3 regions of the Pantoea sp. SM3640 genome follow, and region 1 is predicted to be linked to each of the others. Evidence: predicted binding sites of a transcription regulator. Region 1 holds the regulator's gene; each other region holds the start of a gene.
The links. The regulator PurR, encoded in region 1, represses purine synthesis genes. The targets are predictions, from matches to a motif close to CANGCAAACGTTTGCNTG.

Region 1 (5,278 bases):
CATTGGTATCCGCGTCTCGCCTATCGGCAGCTTCCAGAATCTGGACAACGGTCCGGATGAAGAAGAAGCGGCGCTGTGGTACATCGGTGAGCTGGCAAAACGCAACATCGCCTATCTGCACCTCTCTGAACCAGACTGGGCCGGCGGCAAGCCTTACACCGACGCCTTCCGTCAGAAAGTGCGCGATCTCTTCCCGGGCGCCATCATTGGTGCCGGTGCTTACACCGTTGAGAAAGCGGATGATCTGATTGGTCGCGGTCTGATCGATGCGGTTGCATTTGGTCGTGATTACATTGCTAACCCGGATCTGGTTGAGCGTCTGCAGCAGGATGCCCCACTCAACCCACAGCGCCCGGAAAGCTTCTACGGCGGCGGCGCGGAAGGTTATATCGACTACCCGACACTGTAATCTGTTTGGGCTGCCGTCCGGGACGATGACGGCAGCCATTATTCAATGGCGATTTTCATCGCTATACTTAGCGCCTGGGTCATCCGGCGATGGCGTTTTATTTAAAAGAGGATGTTATGCGTTTACTTCATACCATGCTGCGCGTTGGCGATCTGCAACGTTCAATCGATTTCTACACCCGTGTGCTGGGCATGCGCGTGCTACGTCAGAGCGAAAACACCGAATATAAATATACCCTGGCGTTCGTAGGCTACACCGACGAAAGCGAAGGTGCGGTGATCGAGCTGACCTACAACTGGGGCGTTGATAAATATGACCTCGGCGATGCTTATGGTCACATCGCGCTGGGCGTCGATGACGCAGCAGCAGCCTGTGAACGTATCCGCAAAGATGGCGGCAATGTGACCCGTGAAGCGGGCCCGGTTAAAGGCGGCTCCACCATTATTGCCTTTGTTGAAGATCCCGATGGCTACAAAATCGAGCTGATCGAGAACAAAGATGCCGGTAACGGCCTGGGCAACTAAACCTGCCCCTCAGCCCGCCTGACCCGGTGGGCTGAATCCCTTTCTCTGCGCTTCATCTGCTGCACCCGTCCCCGTTTTTTGCCATAATACGCGCTGCCCTTTTTCTGCAACGAGATCCTGATGTCTGAATCGAATTCCCCTAATGCACTCAATCAACGTTTCCGTGGCTTCTATCCGGTGGTGATCGACGTTGAAACCGCTGGTTTCAACGCGCAAACCGATGCGTTACTGGAGATTGCCGCTATCACGCTGAAAATGGATGAAGAGGGATGGATTCAGATTGACCAGACGCTGCATTTCAACGTCGAACCCTTTGTCGGCTCGCTGCTGCATCCGGAAGCGCTGGCCTTTACCGGTATCGATCCGAGTAATCCGCTGCGCGGCGCGGTGAGTGAATATGAGGCGCTGCACGCCATTTTCAAAATGGTGCGCAAGGGTATTAAAGATAGCGGCTGCAATCGCGCCATTATGGTGGCGCACAATGCCACGTTTGATCTGAACTTTATGTCAGCGGCAGCAGAACGTGCCAGCCTGAAGCGCAATCCGTTTCACCCGTTTGCCACCTTTGATACCGCAGCGCTGAGCGGACTGGTGCTGGGTCAGACGGTGCTGGCGAAAGCCTGTATTGCGGCGGGAATGGAGTTTGACAGTACGCAGGCGCATTCAGCGCTCTATGACACTCAGCAGACGGCGACACTGTTCTGCGAGCTGGTGAACCGCTGGAAACGGTTAGGTGGCTGGCCTCTGCCCTTCGCCGGGGGCGACGCAGACGCCACGACATCCGCATAAGGGATGCCACAATGAAAGAGGCCGACATAATGTCGGCCTTTTTTTATTCTGCTTCTTTAAATTTTTCTGCGGTCTCTTTGATCAGCGACTGCAGTTCACCACGCTGTAACATCTCGACGATGATGTCGCATCCACCAACCAGTTCACCATCCACCCATAGCTGCGGGAAGGTCGGCCAGTTAGCGTATTTCGGCATCTCGGCACGAATGTCCGGGTTCTGCAGAATATCCACGTAAGCAAAACGCTCACCGCAGGCTGACAGCGCCTGCACCGCCTGTGCAGAGAAACCGCAGCTTGGCAGTTTCGGGGAACCTTTCATGTACAGCAGGATCGGGTTTTCTGCGATCTGGCGCTGAATTTTTTCTACAGTACTCATAATTGCCTTCCTTAATTCGTTACTTCGTGTTTGTTTATTGTAGCGACTTCGCAGCGTGACTGAAAATGAGATTTTGCTCCCTGCCCGATTAAATGACCATCATTGTTAAGTCCCGTGCGCAGGACATTTAATTTCAGGTATTAACAGCTGGTAACAGTTTAATAATTCGTAATAATTCCGTTGGTATAACATGCTGAAAATGTTCATTTTCAGTGCAATCACGTGGGCTGCAAAGATTAACATTAAAAGGCATTACAGTTTTTAAGCGAACTGGACTAGAATGGCCTGGGCACTGATCCTGGATCAGATTAATCTCAACTTTGTCGCGGTGCGTAGTGGCCCTGACAACTTAACTAATTAATGGACTATGCGTTTAATCATTACGCTTTTTATGCTGGCCTTTGCGCAACTGTTTTTCAACATCGCCGCTGCGTCGCCTCACGCGCCGGTGAACGTCAATACGCATAAAGCAGAGAAAAAGAGTGCGCGCGACGATGAACGCCGCAAGCGTCGCCCGGTAAAAACGGTGACGAAAAAAACTCGTCTCAGCCCTGACCAAAAACTTAAAACGAAAAAACAAAAAAAAGTCGAACTCACTGCTAAACAGACGCCTGCTAAGAAGACCTCGCTCAAAACCGCCCGTATCAGCAAAAGCAAAGAAAAAAATAAAGAGAAGAAACGCTATGGGCATCAGCGCCAGCTGAAAACCGCTGAGGTCACCACCCGCGAGCCAGGCACGATTAAAATGAGCAAATCCCACCGCCAGCGCTATCAGAAGGCGCGTGAGACCGCAATGACCAAGCTGATGGGGCAGTTGGGTAAACCCTATCAGTGGGGCGGCACCTCTCCACATACCGGTTTCGATTGCAGCGGTCTGGTCTGGTATGCCTATAAAGACCTGGTGAAATTTAAGATCCCGCGTACCGCTAACGAGATGTATCACCTGCGTGACGCCGCGCCGATCAAGCGTGAGTCGCTGGAGAAAGGCGATCTGGTCTTCTTCCGTATTAATGGCCGCGGCACAGCGGACCACGTCGGCGTTTATTTGGGCGATGGCAAGTTTATTCAGTCGCCACGTACCGGCAAAGATATTCAGATCAGTGCATTAGGGGAAGATTACTGGCAGCGCCACTATATTGGTGCCCGTCGGGTGATGACGCCGAAAACGATACGCTGAGCAGCAGAACAGTCAGAAAAAAGCCGGGATAATCCCGGCTTTTTTTATTAGTGCAGAATGGCAGTAAAACTAAAGGCCACAATCATCAGCAGACAGCCGACAGTGGTCATCAAAGCCAGTTTCAAATCGGTACTCATTGCTTGCTCCTTAGTCACACACTTTGCAGGGATATGGCATTTTCCCACAGGGTCCGGTAAAAATCTCGTTTTATCCGTTCAGCCTTGTTAGAATCCCGCCTTTGTTGCGCAACGCGCGCAACCCTGATTCCGTTTGCGCATCTTTTCTGGCGTTTTTTCTCCGCCAGCGGCCTGTTTACCGGCCAGAAAAGCCGCATTTTTGCGGAAAAAACCCTGAGCAGACGCAAACGTTTAACATTACGCTTATCATAGAGTTAGGTAAGCACTGGAGTCCGATTTTCATGGCAACAATTAAAGATGTGGCGAAACGCGCTGGCGTCTCAACGACCACCGTTTCGCACGTCATCAATAAAACCCGCTTTGTCGCTGAAGAAACACGCGAGGCGGTCTGGCAGGCAATTAAGGAACTGCACTACTCGCCAAGTGCTGTGGCGCGCAGCCTGAAAGTAAACCACACCAAAACGCTGGGCCTGCTTGCCACCTCCAGCGAAGCGCCCTATTTCGCTGAAATTATTGAAGCGGTTGAAAACCACTGTTTTGACAAAGGCTATACGCTGATTCTGGGTAATGCGCATAACGATCTGCAAAAACAGCGCGCCTACCTCAGCATGATGGCGCAGAAGCGCGTCGATGGTCTGCTGGTGATGTGCTCTGAGTATCCGGACGATCTGCTGCAGATGCTGGAAGAGAACCGCAATATCCCGATGGTGGTGATGGACTGGGGCGAATCGCGCGCCGACTTTACTGACACGGTGCTGGATAATGCTTTCCAGGGCGGCTATCTGGCGGGACGCTATCTGATTGAACGCGGACACCGTGATATTGGTGCTATCCCCGGTCAGATGGAGCGTAACACCGGCGGTGGACGCCATGCCGGTTTCCTAAAGGCACTGGAAGAAGCGGGTATTCAGCCGCGTGCCGAGTGGATTGTACAGGGTGACTTTGAGCCGGAGTCGGGCTATCAGGCGATGCAGCAGATCCTGTCGCAGAAGCAGCGCCCGACGGCGGTGTTCTGCGGCGGTGATATCATGGCGATGGGGGCCATTTGCGCCGCCGACGAGATGGGTCTGCGCGTGCCGCAGGATATTTCGGTCATCGGCTATGACAATGTGCGCAACGCCCGCTATTTCGCCCCTGCCCTGACCACGGTGCATCAGCCAAAAGCCCAGCTGGGTGAGAAAGCGCTGGATATGCTGCTTGACCGCATCACCAGTAAGCGTGAAGTGTCTCAAACGATTGAAGTCCATCCGACGCTGATTGAGCGCCGTTCAGTGGCGGATGGTCCGTTCCGCGACTATCGCCGCTAATCCTCGCTTAACCACTCCTGATTAAGCGTTTGCGCATCACCCAGATAGCTGAGCAACCAGCCTGTCGCCGGTGATGCGCGATCCTCTGCCCAGCTGACGCAACAAGGGCTATCCGGAAATGCCACCGGCAGCGTCAGTTCGACCAGCTCGCCGCTGTCGAGCAGTGGTCTGGCCAGATGACCCGGCACCATCGCCACACACAAGCCTGCCTGCACGCACTCCAGTCCGGTTTGCCACTCCGGCACCACCAGCCTGCGCTGGTTATCCAGCGTCCATGTCATACGACGCGGCAGTGCGCGTGATGTATCTTCCAGCACCAGTGACGGCCAGCTACGCAGCGTGTCATCATCGATCTGGTTCGCCTGAGTCAGAGGATGATCGGGCGCGACCACGCAGCGCCAGTTGAGCGTACCCATATCTCGAAATGCAAACCGTCCGCCTACCGGAATCGCCTGGGTGGCCCCAATCGCAACTTCCACCCGGCCATCGGCCAGTGCATCCCAGACGCCGTTAAAAACTTCATAGCTGATGATCAGTTCCATATCGGGAAAGTGGCGAT
Region 2 (5,278 bases), 310 kb from region 1:
TGTCCACGCCGGTCAGGCGTCCATTCCCGCAGGGTTAAGGCCGTCAGCACGTGATCCTGCCAGCGTCCGTCGATCAGCAGATAATCTTTCGCGTAACCCTCTTTTTCAAAACCGAGTCGCGCCAGCAGATCGCCGCTGCGCTGGTTGTGCGGCATGTAGTTCGCCATGATGCGGTGAATATGCTGCTGGCGCTGCATATAGCGGATAGCCGACTGCAAGGCTTCAAACATCAGCCCCTGCCCCTGCCACTTTTCACCCAGTGAATAGCCGAGATAACAGGCGTGAAAGGAACCGCGCAGCACGTTGCTGAAGTTCGCCACGCCCCGCACTTCGGTTTCATCGCTGTCCATTAAAATGAAATAGAAGGCCGACCCCTGCTTATGCATGTCGGAAATCAGCCCGAGGCGCGCCTGCCAGCCCGACGGGTAGCAGTGGCTGTCATCGCGCACCGGCTCCCACGGTTTTAAAAACAGGCGGTTTTCCGAATAGTAATCTGCCATTCGCCAGGCATCACGTTCGTGAACCAGACGGACCACCAGTCGATCGGTGGTTAATCGCACCCTGGGCGCGGCAGAACGATAGCCAAACATCCTGACTCCTGAAATCAATGGCTGTGAGTGATAGCCGTCATTACCCGGCTTTCACTATAACCGCCGCCTGGGCTGCGGTAAAACGTTACAGCGGTTTAGCTTTAAAGAGGTTGATTTTGCTCTGTTATCACAGCGATGACCCGTCGGTTCGCCCGGCTACAGCCACCAATCTTGGCTGGCAGGTTTGCCCTGCAGGGTAATCTCTTCCATACTTTTTGAGCGCCCGAAAACAGGATGAATTGATTCACTCTGTTAAACACTAAACCTGTAAAAATCCCGGAGATCAGGATGAAACTCTATATCTATGACCACTGTCCTTTCTGCGTTAAGGCGCGAATGATTTTCGGTCTGAAGAATAAGCCGGTTGAGCTGGTGGTGATGCTCAACGACGATGAAGAGACGCCAAAACGACTGATCGGGCAGAAAATGGCACCGATTCTGCAAAAGCAGGATGGCAGCGCAATGCCTGAAAGCATGGAGATCGTGCATTACGTCGATCAGCAGGATGGCGCGCCGCTGATCACCGGCGCGCTGAACCCGGCGATTGGCGACTGGCTGCGCCACATGAACAGCTATGTCAATAAACTGCTGCTGCCGCGCATTGCCGAAGCGGCCTTTGCCGAATTCGCGACGCCTGAGGCGCGTGCCTATTTCCGCAGCAAAAAACAGGCGAGCCTCGGTGATTTTGAAACGCTGAAGAGTCACTCTGCCGGGCTGATTAAGAATGTGAGTGAGGATCTGCGCAAACTGGACAAACTCATCGTTCAGCCTAATGCGGTAAACGGCGAACTGTCGGAAGATGATTTTAATCTCTTCCCGCTACTGCGCTCCCTGACGCTGGTCGCCGGTATCGACTGGCCGAGCCGGGTGGCGGACTACCGCGATAACATGGCCAAACAGACCCAGGTTAATCTGCTTTCTTCGATAGCGCATTAGTCCCGCCCTGATGAGAGACGCTGCGGCGTTTCTCATCCCTTTCCTGATGACACCCGTCACGCATTCAGGCAGGCTATGGCCTGTTTACTGGCTCTGATATTCAGGATAAAGATCGATGAAAAAGGCTTTTTTCGGGCTGACTGCCCTGTTGATGGCGCTGCTGGTCAGCGGCTGTAATCAACTGACGCAATACACCATCAGCGAACAGGAAGTAAACCAGGCGCTGCAGAAGCACAACAACTACGAGAAGGATATTGGCGTTTCCGGACTGGTTAACGCACACATCGTGCTGAACAACCTGACCAGTCAGATTGGCCGCGAAGAGCCGGGTAAAGTGACGCTCTCCGGCAACGCTAAAATTAATGTGACCTCATTGTTTGGCCCGCAGCAGGCCGATATGCAACTGAAGATGCGTGCTCAGCCGGTTTATGATCAGCAGCAGGGCGCAATTTATCTGCGCGATCTGGAGATTGTCGATGCCCAGGTTGCCCCGGAAAAAATGGCCTCAATCATGAAGACGCTGACGCCTTATCTGAATCAGTCGCTGAAAAGCTATTTTGATCAAAAACCCGCCTATGTGCTCAGCGCTGACCGCAGCAAAGGCGAATCGCTGGCGAAAAAATTTGCCAAAGGACTGGAAGTGAAGCCCGGCGAACTGGTCATTCCCTTTACGCAGTAATCCCGATTTCCGCGCCTACTGGCGCGGATTTTCTCTGGCGGCATAAAAAGCAGGTGCAAACGGTTGCCTGAATCCTTATGCTTAGACCCCGGCCAAAACACGCCTTTTGTTTCCTTTCTGCCGGAGCTTCACTGATGACAGCACAACCTCAGCAACTTACCCTGCGTCGCCCTGACGACTGGCATATTCATCTTCGGGATGATGAGATGCTCAAAACGGTCCTGCCCTATACCAGCGCGGTGAATGGTCGTGCCATTGTGATGCCAAACCTGGTGCCGCCGGTAACCAGCGTGGCGGACGGTGAAGCATACCGTGATCGCATTCTGGCGGCACTGCCCGCCGATCACGCCTTTACGCCGCTGATGACCTGCTACCTGACCGACTCGCTGGATCCTGATGAGCTTGAGCGCGGTTTCACCGCCGGTCTGTTCACCGCGGCGAAGCTCTATCCGGCGCACGCTACCACCAACTCCAGTCATGGCGTGACCAATATCGCGTCGATTGCCCGCGTGCTGGATCGGATGCAGACGCTCGGTATGCCACTGCTGATCCATGGTGAAGTGACTGATGCACATATCGACATTTTTGACCGCGAAGCCCGCTTTATCGAAACCGTGATGGTGCCGCTCCGCAGCCAGTTTCCGGCACTGAAAGTGGTGATGGAGCACATTACGACGCAGGACGCCGCTGAATATGTTGCTGATGCCGGTGAGACGCTGGGCGCAACCATTACCCCGCAGCATCTGATGTTTAACCGCAACCATATGCTGGTGGGCGGAATTCGCCCGCACCTCTACTGCCTGCCCATCCTTAAGCGCAACGTGCATCAGGAAGCGCTGCGTAAAGTGGTAGCGAGCGGGAATCCACGCTTCTTCCTTGGCACCGATACCGCGCCGCATCTGCGTCATCTTAAAGAGGCCAGCTGCGGCTGTGCGGGCGTTTTTAATGCGCCGACGTCGTTGCCCGCCTACGCCACCGTTTTTGAAGAGCTGAATGCGCTGGAACATTTTGAAGCGTTCTGTTCTGAAAATGGCCCGCGTTTTTACGGTCTGCCACTGAATGAGGGGACGATCACGCTGGTGCGTGAGCCGTGGCAGGTGCCGGAGTCAATTGCGCTCGGCAGCCACTCACTGGTGCCGTTCCTGGCCGGTGAAACGCTGAACTGGCGCATCGCATAATTTTACTTGCCTCCGGACCACCAATACTGTAAATATATACAGCATCTTAACCGGAGGCTATTATGCGCGTTGAAATTACCGTATCCAATACCCGACCTCTTCCTGCTGGCGCGATAGAAGCGTTAAGCGATGAATTATCGCGCCGCATCGACGAACAGTTCCCTGACTCGACCAATCACGTCAAGGTACGTTACGCCAGTGCTAACAATCTCAGCGTGCTGGGCGGTGGAAAAGAGACGCGCGACCAGATCAGCGAAATCCTGCAGCAGACGTGGGAAAGCGCTGACGACTGGTTCATTACTGATTAACCGCCACTGTGCTTTTTTTCCGGGTGTCGCCACCCGGTTTTTTTATCTTTTCTCCCCTCTCGCACTTCCCCCTCTCTGCATCTAGACTCTTAATGATCAATGCCCTATCCTTGCGCTCGTCACGCATAACAGGAGGTGCGACACCATGACTACTGATAAACCGGAAGAGGCGATGACCTTTGGTGAGTTGTTAGCACTGATTGGTGATCAGCAGCGTCGTTTAACGGTGCTGGAAAATGCCTTTTCCAGTCTGATTTTCTGTCTTGACGATCGTGCCAGTCAGTTGCTGGTGCACAATCTGTCGCTGGAAGCCCAAAATCAAAACCATGATGAGCAGCTTCAGCAGCACTTTGCCCGTCTGGCAGAAACACTGCAAAAACGTGGCGGCGGCATCGTGCCGGAAACCCCGGCACTTTAAGCCCGTTCACGCGGCTTAACCCGCTTTTTGCATGCCCATTGAACAGTGATAAAAATGCCTGCCCGTCAGGCATTTTATTTTTCAACGCCCTCCTTTCAAACGCAAATATTCTGTGAGAAGCTGGCTCACGGCATTTTTTAAACAGTGATACCCGGGTTTACTGTTATAATTGTTTCGCTATCGGAATAAAAAAGCCGCATTGAACCTCATCATGCACTTCGTTTAACGAGTAATAAGGAGGTTATAATGGACAGAAGAAAAGACGTTATCCAGACCCATCCACTGGTGGGCTGGGACATCAGTACCGTTGATAGCTATGACGCCATGATGATCCGCCTGCACTCGCTGTCGTCGCAGGATCAAAAAGAAGAAGAAGCGGATGTTGGCCCGACCTACTGGCTGACAACGGATGTGGCAAGGCAGTTTATCTCGATCCTCGAAGCAGGCATCGCCAAGATAGAATCAGCCGAGCAACCAGAACGACTCCTCAATAAGCATTAATTTCTGCCGCATCAAAGAGGCGCCCTCAGGGGTGCCTTTTTCGTTTCTGTTTCTGGTATGCTTTTGATTATGTGACTCTTAGAGTGTCGTTATCATGATTTATGATCTTATCGTCGTCGGCAGCGGCTCAGTGGGCGCGGCGGCTGGCTACTATGCTACCCAGGCGGGTTTATCGGTATTAATGATCGACAGCGCCCATCCTCCCCACAATCAGGGAACGCATCATGGCGAGAGCCGGCTGATTCGTCACGCGTATGGTGAAGGCGAACGTTATGTTCCGCTGGTTCTGCGGGCGCAGACGCTGTGGGATGAGCTGGAACAGCGCGCCGGTGAGCGCATCATGCACCGCAGCGGCGTACTTAACCTTGCACCTGACCACTCCCCCTTTATCCGGAACGTTATCGACAGCGCGAGCCGCTGGCAGCTCAATATCGAAGTGATGCAGCCCGATGACGTGCGTAAGCGCTGGCCGCAAATCAACGTGCCAGAGGGTTATCTGGGCGTCTTTGAGCCGCAGTCCGGCTTTCTGAAATGTGAACAGGCGGTTCGGAGCTGGATCCAGCTGGCGGAACAGGCGGGCTGTGCGCAGCTGTTTAACTGCCCGGTCTCAGAGATTGGTCGTGATGGCGACCTGCAGCAGGTCACCACTCTGGATGGCATCTATCGGG
Region 3 (5,278 bases), 1.0 Mb from region 1:
CGCGGATTAATTCACTTTCAGGACTTAAAAGGGCGCGCTATGGAGTTTCTCCATTTTCTGGTCGATTTTATTCTGCACATCGATGTGCATCTGGCCGAGCTGGTTGCACAGTACGGTATCTGGATTTACGCTATTTTGTTCCTGATTCTGTTCTGCGAAACCGGGCTGGTTGTGACGCCATTCCTGCCAGGCGATTCGCTGCTGTTTGTGGCGGGTGCACTGGCTGCACTGCCGGGTAACGATCTCAATGTGCATGTGATGGTGGCACTGTTAGTAGTGGCCGCGGTACTGGGCGATGCAGTGAACTACACCATTGGCCGCCTGTTTGGCGAGCGGTTGTTCAGTAACCCGAACTCGAAGATTTTCCGTCGCAGCCATCTGGATAAAACCCATGCGTTTTATGCCCGTCACGGCGGAAAAACTATTATCCTGGCACGCTTTGTGCCGATTGTCCGCACGTTTGCGCCGTTTGTTGCCGGTATGGGCCACATGTCCTATCGCCACTTCGCGCTGTTCAACGTGACCGGTGCGCTGTTATGGGTACTGCTGTTCTCCTATGCCGGCTACCTGTTTGGCGATCTGCCAGTGGTGCAGGAAAACCTGAAGCTGCTGATTGTGGGCATTATCCTGGTCTCGATTCTGCCGGGTGTAATTGAAGTCTGGCGTCATCGCCGTCAGGCGAAGCAGCAGAAGCTGCCGTAAGGCTTCGCTCAGGGGTAAGACCAGATTTTTATCCACAGTCTGAACAGGTTGTGGTTTAATGAGCGACATTTACCGTCTGCTGAAGCGGTTTTCAGCAGTATCAAGACGACTGGACCAGGTCAGTTTTAAACAGAAAGGTCATCAATGAGCTGGATTGAACGCATTCTTAACAAAAGCACCACGACGCCAACGCGCAAAGCCAGCATCCCGGAAGGGGTCTGGACCAAGTGCGACAGCTGTGGCCAGGTTCTCTACCGCGCCGAGCTGGAGCGTAATCTTGAGGTTTGCCCGAAGTGTGACCACCACATGCGCATGCACGCGCGTGAGCGCCTCGGCAGTTTCCTCGATCAGGGAACGATGGTTGAGCTTGGCAGTGAACTTGAACCAAAAGATCTGCTGAAGTTTCGCGACTCCAAGAAGTACAAAGATCGTCTGGTCGCCGCACAGAAAGATACCGGCGAGAAAGATGCGCTGATCGTGATGAAAGGTCAGCTGCACAGTATGCCGGTGGTTGCGGCAGCTTTTGAATTTGCCTTTATGGGCGGTTCAATGGGCTCTGTCGTCGGTGCACGTTTTGTACGTGCAGTTGAGCAGGCGCTGGAAGATAACTGTCCGCTGATCTGCTTCTCCGCTAGCGGCGGTGCCCGTATGCAGGAAGCGCTGCAGTCGCTGATGCAGATGGCGAAAACCAGTGCGGCTCTGGCCAAAATGCGCGAGCGCGGTCTGCCCTACATTTCCGTGCTGACTGACCCGACCATGGGCGGTGTTTCGGCCAGTTTCGCCATGCTGGGTGACCTCAACATCGCGGAGCCTAAAGCGCTCATCGGCTTTGCTGGCCCACGCGTTATCGAGCAGACCGTGCGTGAAAAACTGCCGCCGGGCTTCCAGCGCAGTGAGTTCCTGATTGAGAAGGGCGCGATTGATATGATCATCCGCCGTCCGGAAATGCGCTACAAACTGGCAAGCCTGCTGGCTAAAATGATGAACCTGCCGGCACCGCTGCATGACGGTGAACCGTCCGCTCCCGCGACGACTGAATCGGAAAGCAACGAGGCCTGACAGGAGATAGAGAGGCGCGCCTGTCGCGCCTCTTACCAATGCACCGTATACCGCAGCACCAGTCTGCCAGGTATAAATAAGCAAAACGGGACATATGGACAATCTTCACCTCCCTCAAGCCACGTCGCCTTTGGCCACGTGGCTTTATTATCTTGAGCACCTGCATACTCAGGCCATCGAACTGGGTCTGGACCGTATTCGTCAGGTAGCACTTCGTCTCGACCTGCTGAAACCCGCTCCGTTTGTCTTTACCGTGGCCGGTACTAATGGCAAAGGCACCACCTGTCGCACCCTGGAAACGCTGCTGATCGCTGCGGGTTACCGCGTTGGCGTCTACAGCTCGCCGCATCTGGTGCGTTATACCGAACGCGTCCGGGTCCAGGGCGAGGAGCTGAGTGAAGCGCAGCACTGCGCCAGCTTTGCGGAGATTGAAGCCGGACGGGCTGATATTTCGCTGACATACTTCGAATTTGGTACGCTCTCCGCGCTGAATCTGTTCCGCCAGGCGCAACTGGATGTCGTGATCCTCGAAGTCGGCCTCGGCGGACGACTGGATGCCACCAACATCGTGGATGCCGATGTCGCCGTAGTCACCAGCATCGCGCTGGATCACACCGACTGGCTGGGCCCGGATCGCGAAAGCATCGGGCGCGAGAAAGCGGGTGTGTTCCGGGCAGGGAAACCGGCAGTCGTCGGTGAACCCGATATGCCACACAGCATCGCTGTGGTCGCGCAGGAAAAAGGCGCTCAGCTGTTACAGCGCAACCGCGACTGGTCCTGGCATGCCCAGGCCGAAAGCTGGTCGCTGCGTGATGCGCAGGGCGAGCTGAACGATCTGCCACTGCCTCAGGTGCCGCTGCCTAACGCGGCGACCGCGCTGGTGGCGCTGCGGGTCTCAGGGCTTGAGGTCAGTGAGATGCAGATTCGCGCCAGCCTGCCGCTGGCGATGCTGCCAGGGCGGTTCCAGACGATAAGTGAATCACCGCGCGTGATTCTGGATGTCGCTCATAACCCGCACGCGGCAGGCTATCTGGCGTCGCGTCTGGCGGCGCTGCCGAAACGCGGCAAAGTACATGCCGTTGTAGGCATGCTGCATGATAAAGATATCGCCGGAACGCTCGCGGCATTGGCTCCAATGGTTGATGCCTGGTATTGTGCACCGCTTGACGGTCCGCGCGGTGCCAGTGCAGAGCAGCTGCTGGATGCGCTGCCGCAGGGCGAGGCCTTTGGTTCTGTTGAACTCGCCTGGCAGCAGGCGCGCGAGCGGGCTGCGCCGCAGGACACTGTGCTGGTCTGTGGTTCATTCCACACGGTGGCACAGGTCATGGAATCGATTGAAACGGAGAAAGGACGTGGCAAGTAAGTTTCAGAACCGTTTAGTCGGCACCGTTATTCTGGTCGCCGTTGGCGTGATTGTGCTGCCAGGGCTGCTGGATGGTCAGAAAAAGCATTACAAAGAGGAGTTCGCCGCCATTCCGCTGGTGCCGAAACCTGACGATCAGCAGGACAGCGAAATGGTGCCGCCGGTAACCCAGTCGCTGCCCGCTCAGCCGCCGGAAGGCGCAGGCAGTGCCGTCAATAGCAGCAATGGCAATGGTAAAACCAGCGCCACGGCGGAGCAGGGACGGACGCAGCCGGATGAAGAGAGCGATCCGGTCGTGGTCTCGCCGCCGCCGGTTCATCAGTCTGTGCCTGCGCAGACGATGACGAAGCCGAAAGCGGCAGAGCAGCAGAAACCGAAGGCCACCGAGCAGCCTAAGCAGAAGCCGGTTGAACAGCAGAAGCCAAAAGTCGTGGAGCAGCCTAAACCGAAGCCAGTTGAGCAACCTAAAGCGGTTGAGCAGCCGAAGCAGGAAGAAGCGCCAAAAGCGGCAGAGACCACGGCTCCGGCGGGGCAGGCTTATGTGGTGCAGTTAGGTGCGCTGAAGAACGCCAGCAAAGTAAATGAGATTGTCGCGCAGTTGCGGCTGTCGGGCTATCGCGCCTTTACCGTGCCGTCAACACCGGTTCAGGGTCAGATTACCCGTATCTACGTTGGTCCTGATGCCTCGAAAGCTAAAATGCAAGGCGCGGTGGGTGAACTGAAAAGCATCTCAGGACTGGGCGGTGTCGTTAAGCCGTACAGCGCCCGCTAAACAGGCGATTGGCGCTGCCGATAGCAGTAACAGGTAGCGTCTTTTGCCGGGCAGGCAGTACGCTTAACGCGCACTGCCGCATAAAATAGTGACGATTTTCAACGGCCTGTCCGGCTGAGAATCACCGGGGCGATTGCGGTTTTTTTCATCGCCTTTTTTATGGATGCAGAAAAAGAAAACCGCTACGCAAACGTTTTCTTTTTCTGTTAGAATGCGCCCCGAACTGGATGCAGGGGTGCAATTGCACTGGCGCTGGAAGAGTTCATGATCTGGATTGATTACGTCATTATTGCGGTAGTTGGTTTTTCGGCTCTGGTCAGCCTGGTTCGTGGGTTTGTCCGGGAAGCCTTATCTCTCGTTACCTGGGGATGCGCGTTTTTTGTCGCCAGTCATTACTACGCCTACCTTGCAGTCTGGTTTACAGGTTTTGACGACGAACTGGTTCGTAACGGTATTGCCATCGGTGTGCTGTTTGTGGCGACCCTGATTGTGGGCGCCATTGTGAACTACGTTATCGGCACGCTGGTGGAAAAAACCGGCCTGTCGGGAACCGACCGGGTGTTGGGCGTCTGTTTCGGGGCGTTGCGTGGTGTGCTGATCGTAGCCGCTTTGCTGTTCTTCCTTGATACATTCACTGGCTTTTCCAAAAGTCCGGACTGGCAACAGTCTCAACTCATTCCCGAGTTCAGTTATATCATCAGGTGGTTCTTTGATTACCTGAAAAGCACGTCGAGTTTTTTACCCCGGTGATGTGACCGGGTGTGCGGCTAAATGAGGAAATGACAACATGTGCGGTATTGTCGGTATCACCGGTTTCATGCCGGTCAACCAGTCGATCTATGACGCGTTAACGGTGCTCCAGCACCGCGGGCAGGATGCCGCAGGCATTTGTACTATCGATGCGCTGAAATGTTTTCGCCTGCGAAAGGCAAACGGCCTGGTCAGCGACGTTTTCGAAGCACGCCACATGCAGCGACTGCAGGGCAATATGGGGATCGGTCACGCGCGTTATCCCACCGCGGGCAGCTCCAGTGCCTCTGAAGCGCAGCCATTCTATGTAAACTCCCCGTATGGCATCACCCTGGCGCACAACGGTAACCTGACCAACGCCCATGTGCTGCGTAAACACCTGTTCGAAAAGGGTCGCCGTCACGTTAATACCACCTCAGATTCTGAAATTCTGCTGAATATCTTTGCGCAGGAGTTAGATCGTTTTCAAAACGATCCGCTGGAAGCTGACAACATTTTTGCTGCGGTGGCTGCGGTACATCAGCAGGTTCGCGGTGCCTACGCCGTCGTAGCGATGATTATCGGCCACGGCATGGTGGCCTTCCGCGACCCTAACGGCATCCGTCCGCTGGTGCTGGGCAAGCGCGTTATCG

Region 2: the regulator PurR is predicted to act here: its motif matches at 2,258-2,275, upstream of pyrC (dihydroorotase).
Region 3: the regulator PurR is predicted to act here: its motif matches at 4,080-4,097, upstream of cvpA (colicin V production protein).

Annotation. Positions count from the first base shown of each region.
Region 1 covers NZ_CP064872.1:2,052,415-2,057,692, forward strand. The annotation lists gene IV493_RS09520 (alkene reductase) at 1-409, shown strand, start outside; gene gloA (lactoylglutathione lyase) at 526-933, shown strand; gene rnt (ribonuclease T) at 1,054-1,722, shown strand; gene IV493_RS09535 (Grx4 family monothiol glutaredoxin) at 1,766-2,101, opposite strand; gene IV493_RS09540 (C40 family peptidase) at 2,466-3,275, shown strand; gene IV493_RS09545 (YnhF family membrane protein) at 3,323-3,412, opposite strand; gene purR (HTH-type transcriptional repressor PurR) at 3,694-4,719, shown strand; gene punR (DNA-binding transcriptional activator PunR) at 4,716-5,278, opposite strand, start outside.
Region 2 covers NZ_CP064872.1:2,357,513-2,362,790, forward strand. The annotation lists gene rimJ (ribosomal protein S5-alanine N-acetyltransferase) at 1-590, opposite strand, end outside; gene grxB (glutaredoxin 2) at 879-1,526, shown strand; gene IV493_RS10945 (lipoprotein) at 1,642-2,205, shown strand; gene pyrC (dihydroorotase) at 2,340-3,383, shown strand; gene dinI (DNA damage-inducible protein I) at 3,446-3,691, shown strand; gene IV493_RS10960 (hypothetical protein) at 3,837-4,109, shown strand; gene bssS (biofilm formation regulator BssS) at 4,356-4,610, shown strand; gene solA (N-methyl-L-tryptophan oxidase) at 4,705-5,278, shown strand, end outside.
Region 3 covers NZ_CP064872.1:1,015,643-1,020,920, forward strand. The annotation lists gene truA (tRNA pseudouridine(38-40) synthase TruA) at 1-10, shown strand, start outside; gene IV493_RS04825 (DedA family protein) at 40-702, shown strand; gene accD (acetyl-CoA carboxylase, carboxyltransferase subunit beta) at 847-1,761, shown strand; gene folC (bifunctional tetrahydrofolate synthase/dihydrofolate synthase) at 1,856-3,124, shown strand; gene dedD (cell division protein DedD) at 3,114-3,896, shown strand; gene cvpA (colicin V production protein) at 4,161-4,646, shown strand; gene purF (amidophosphoribosyltransferase) at 4,684-5,278, shown strand, end outside.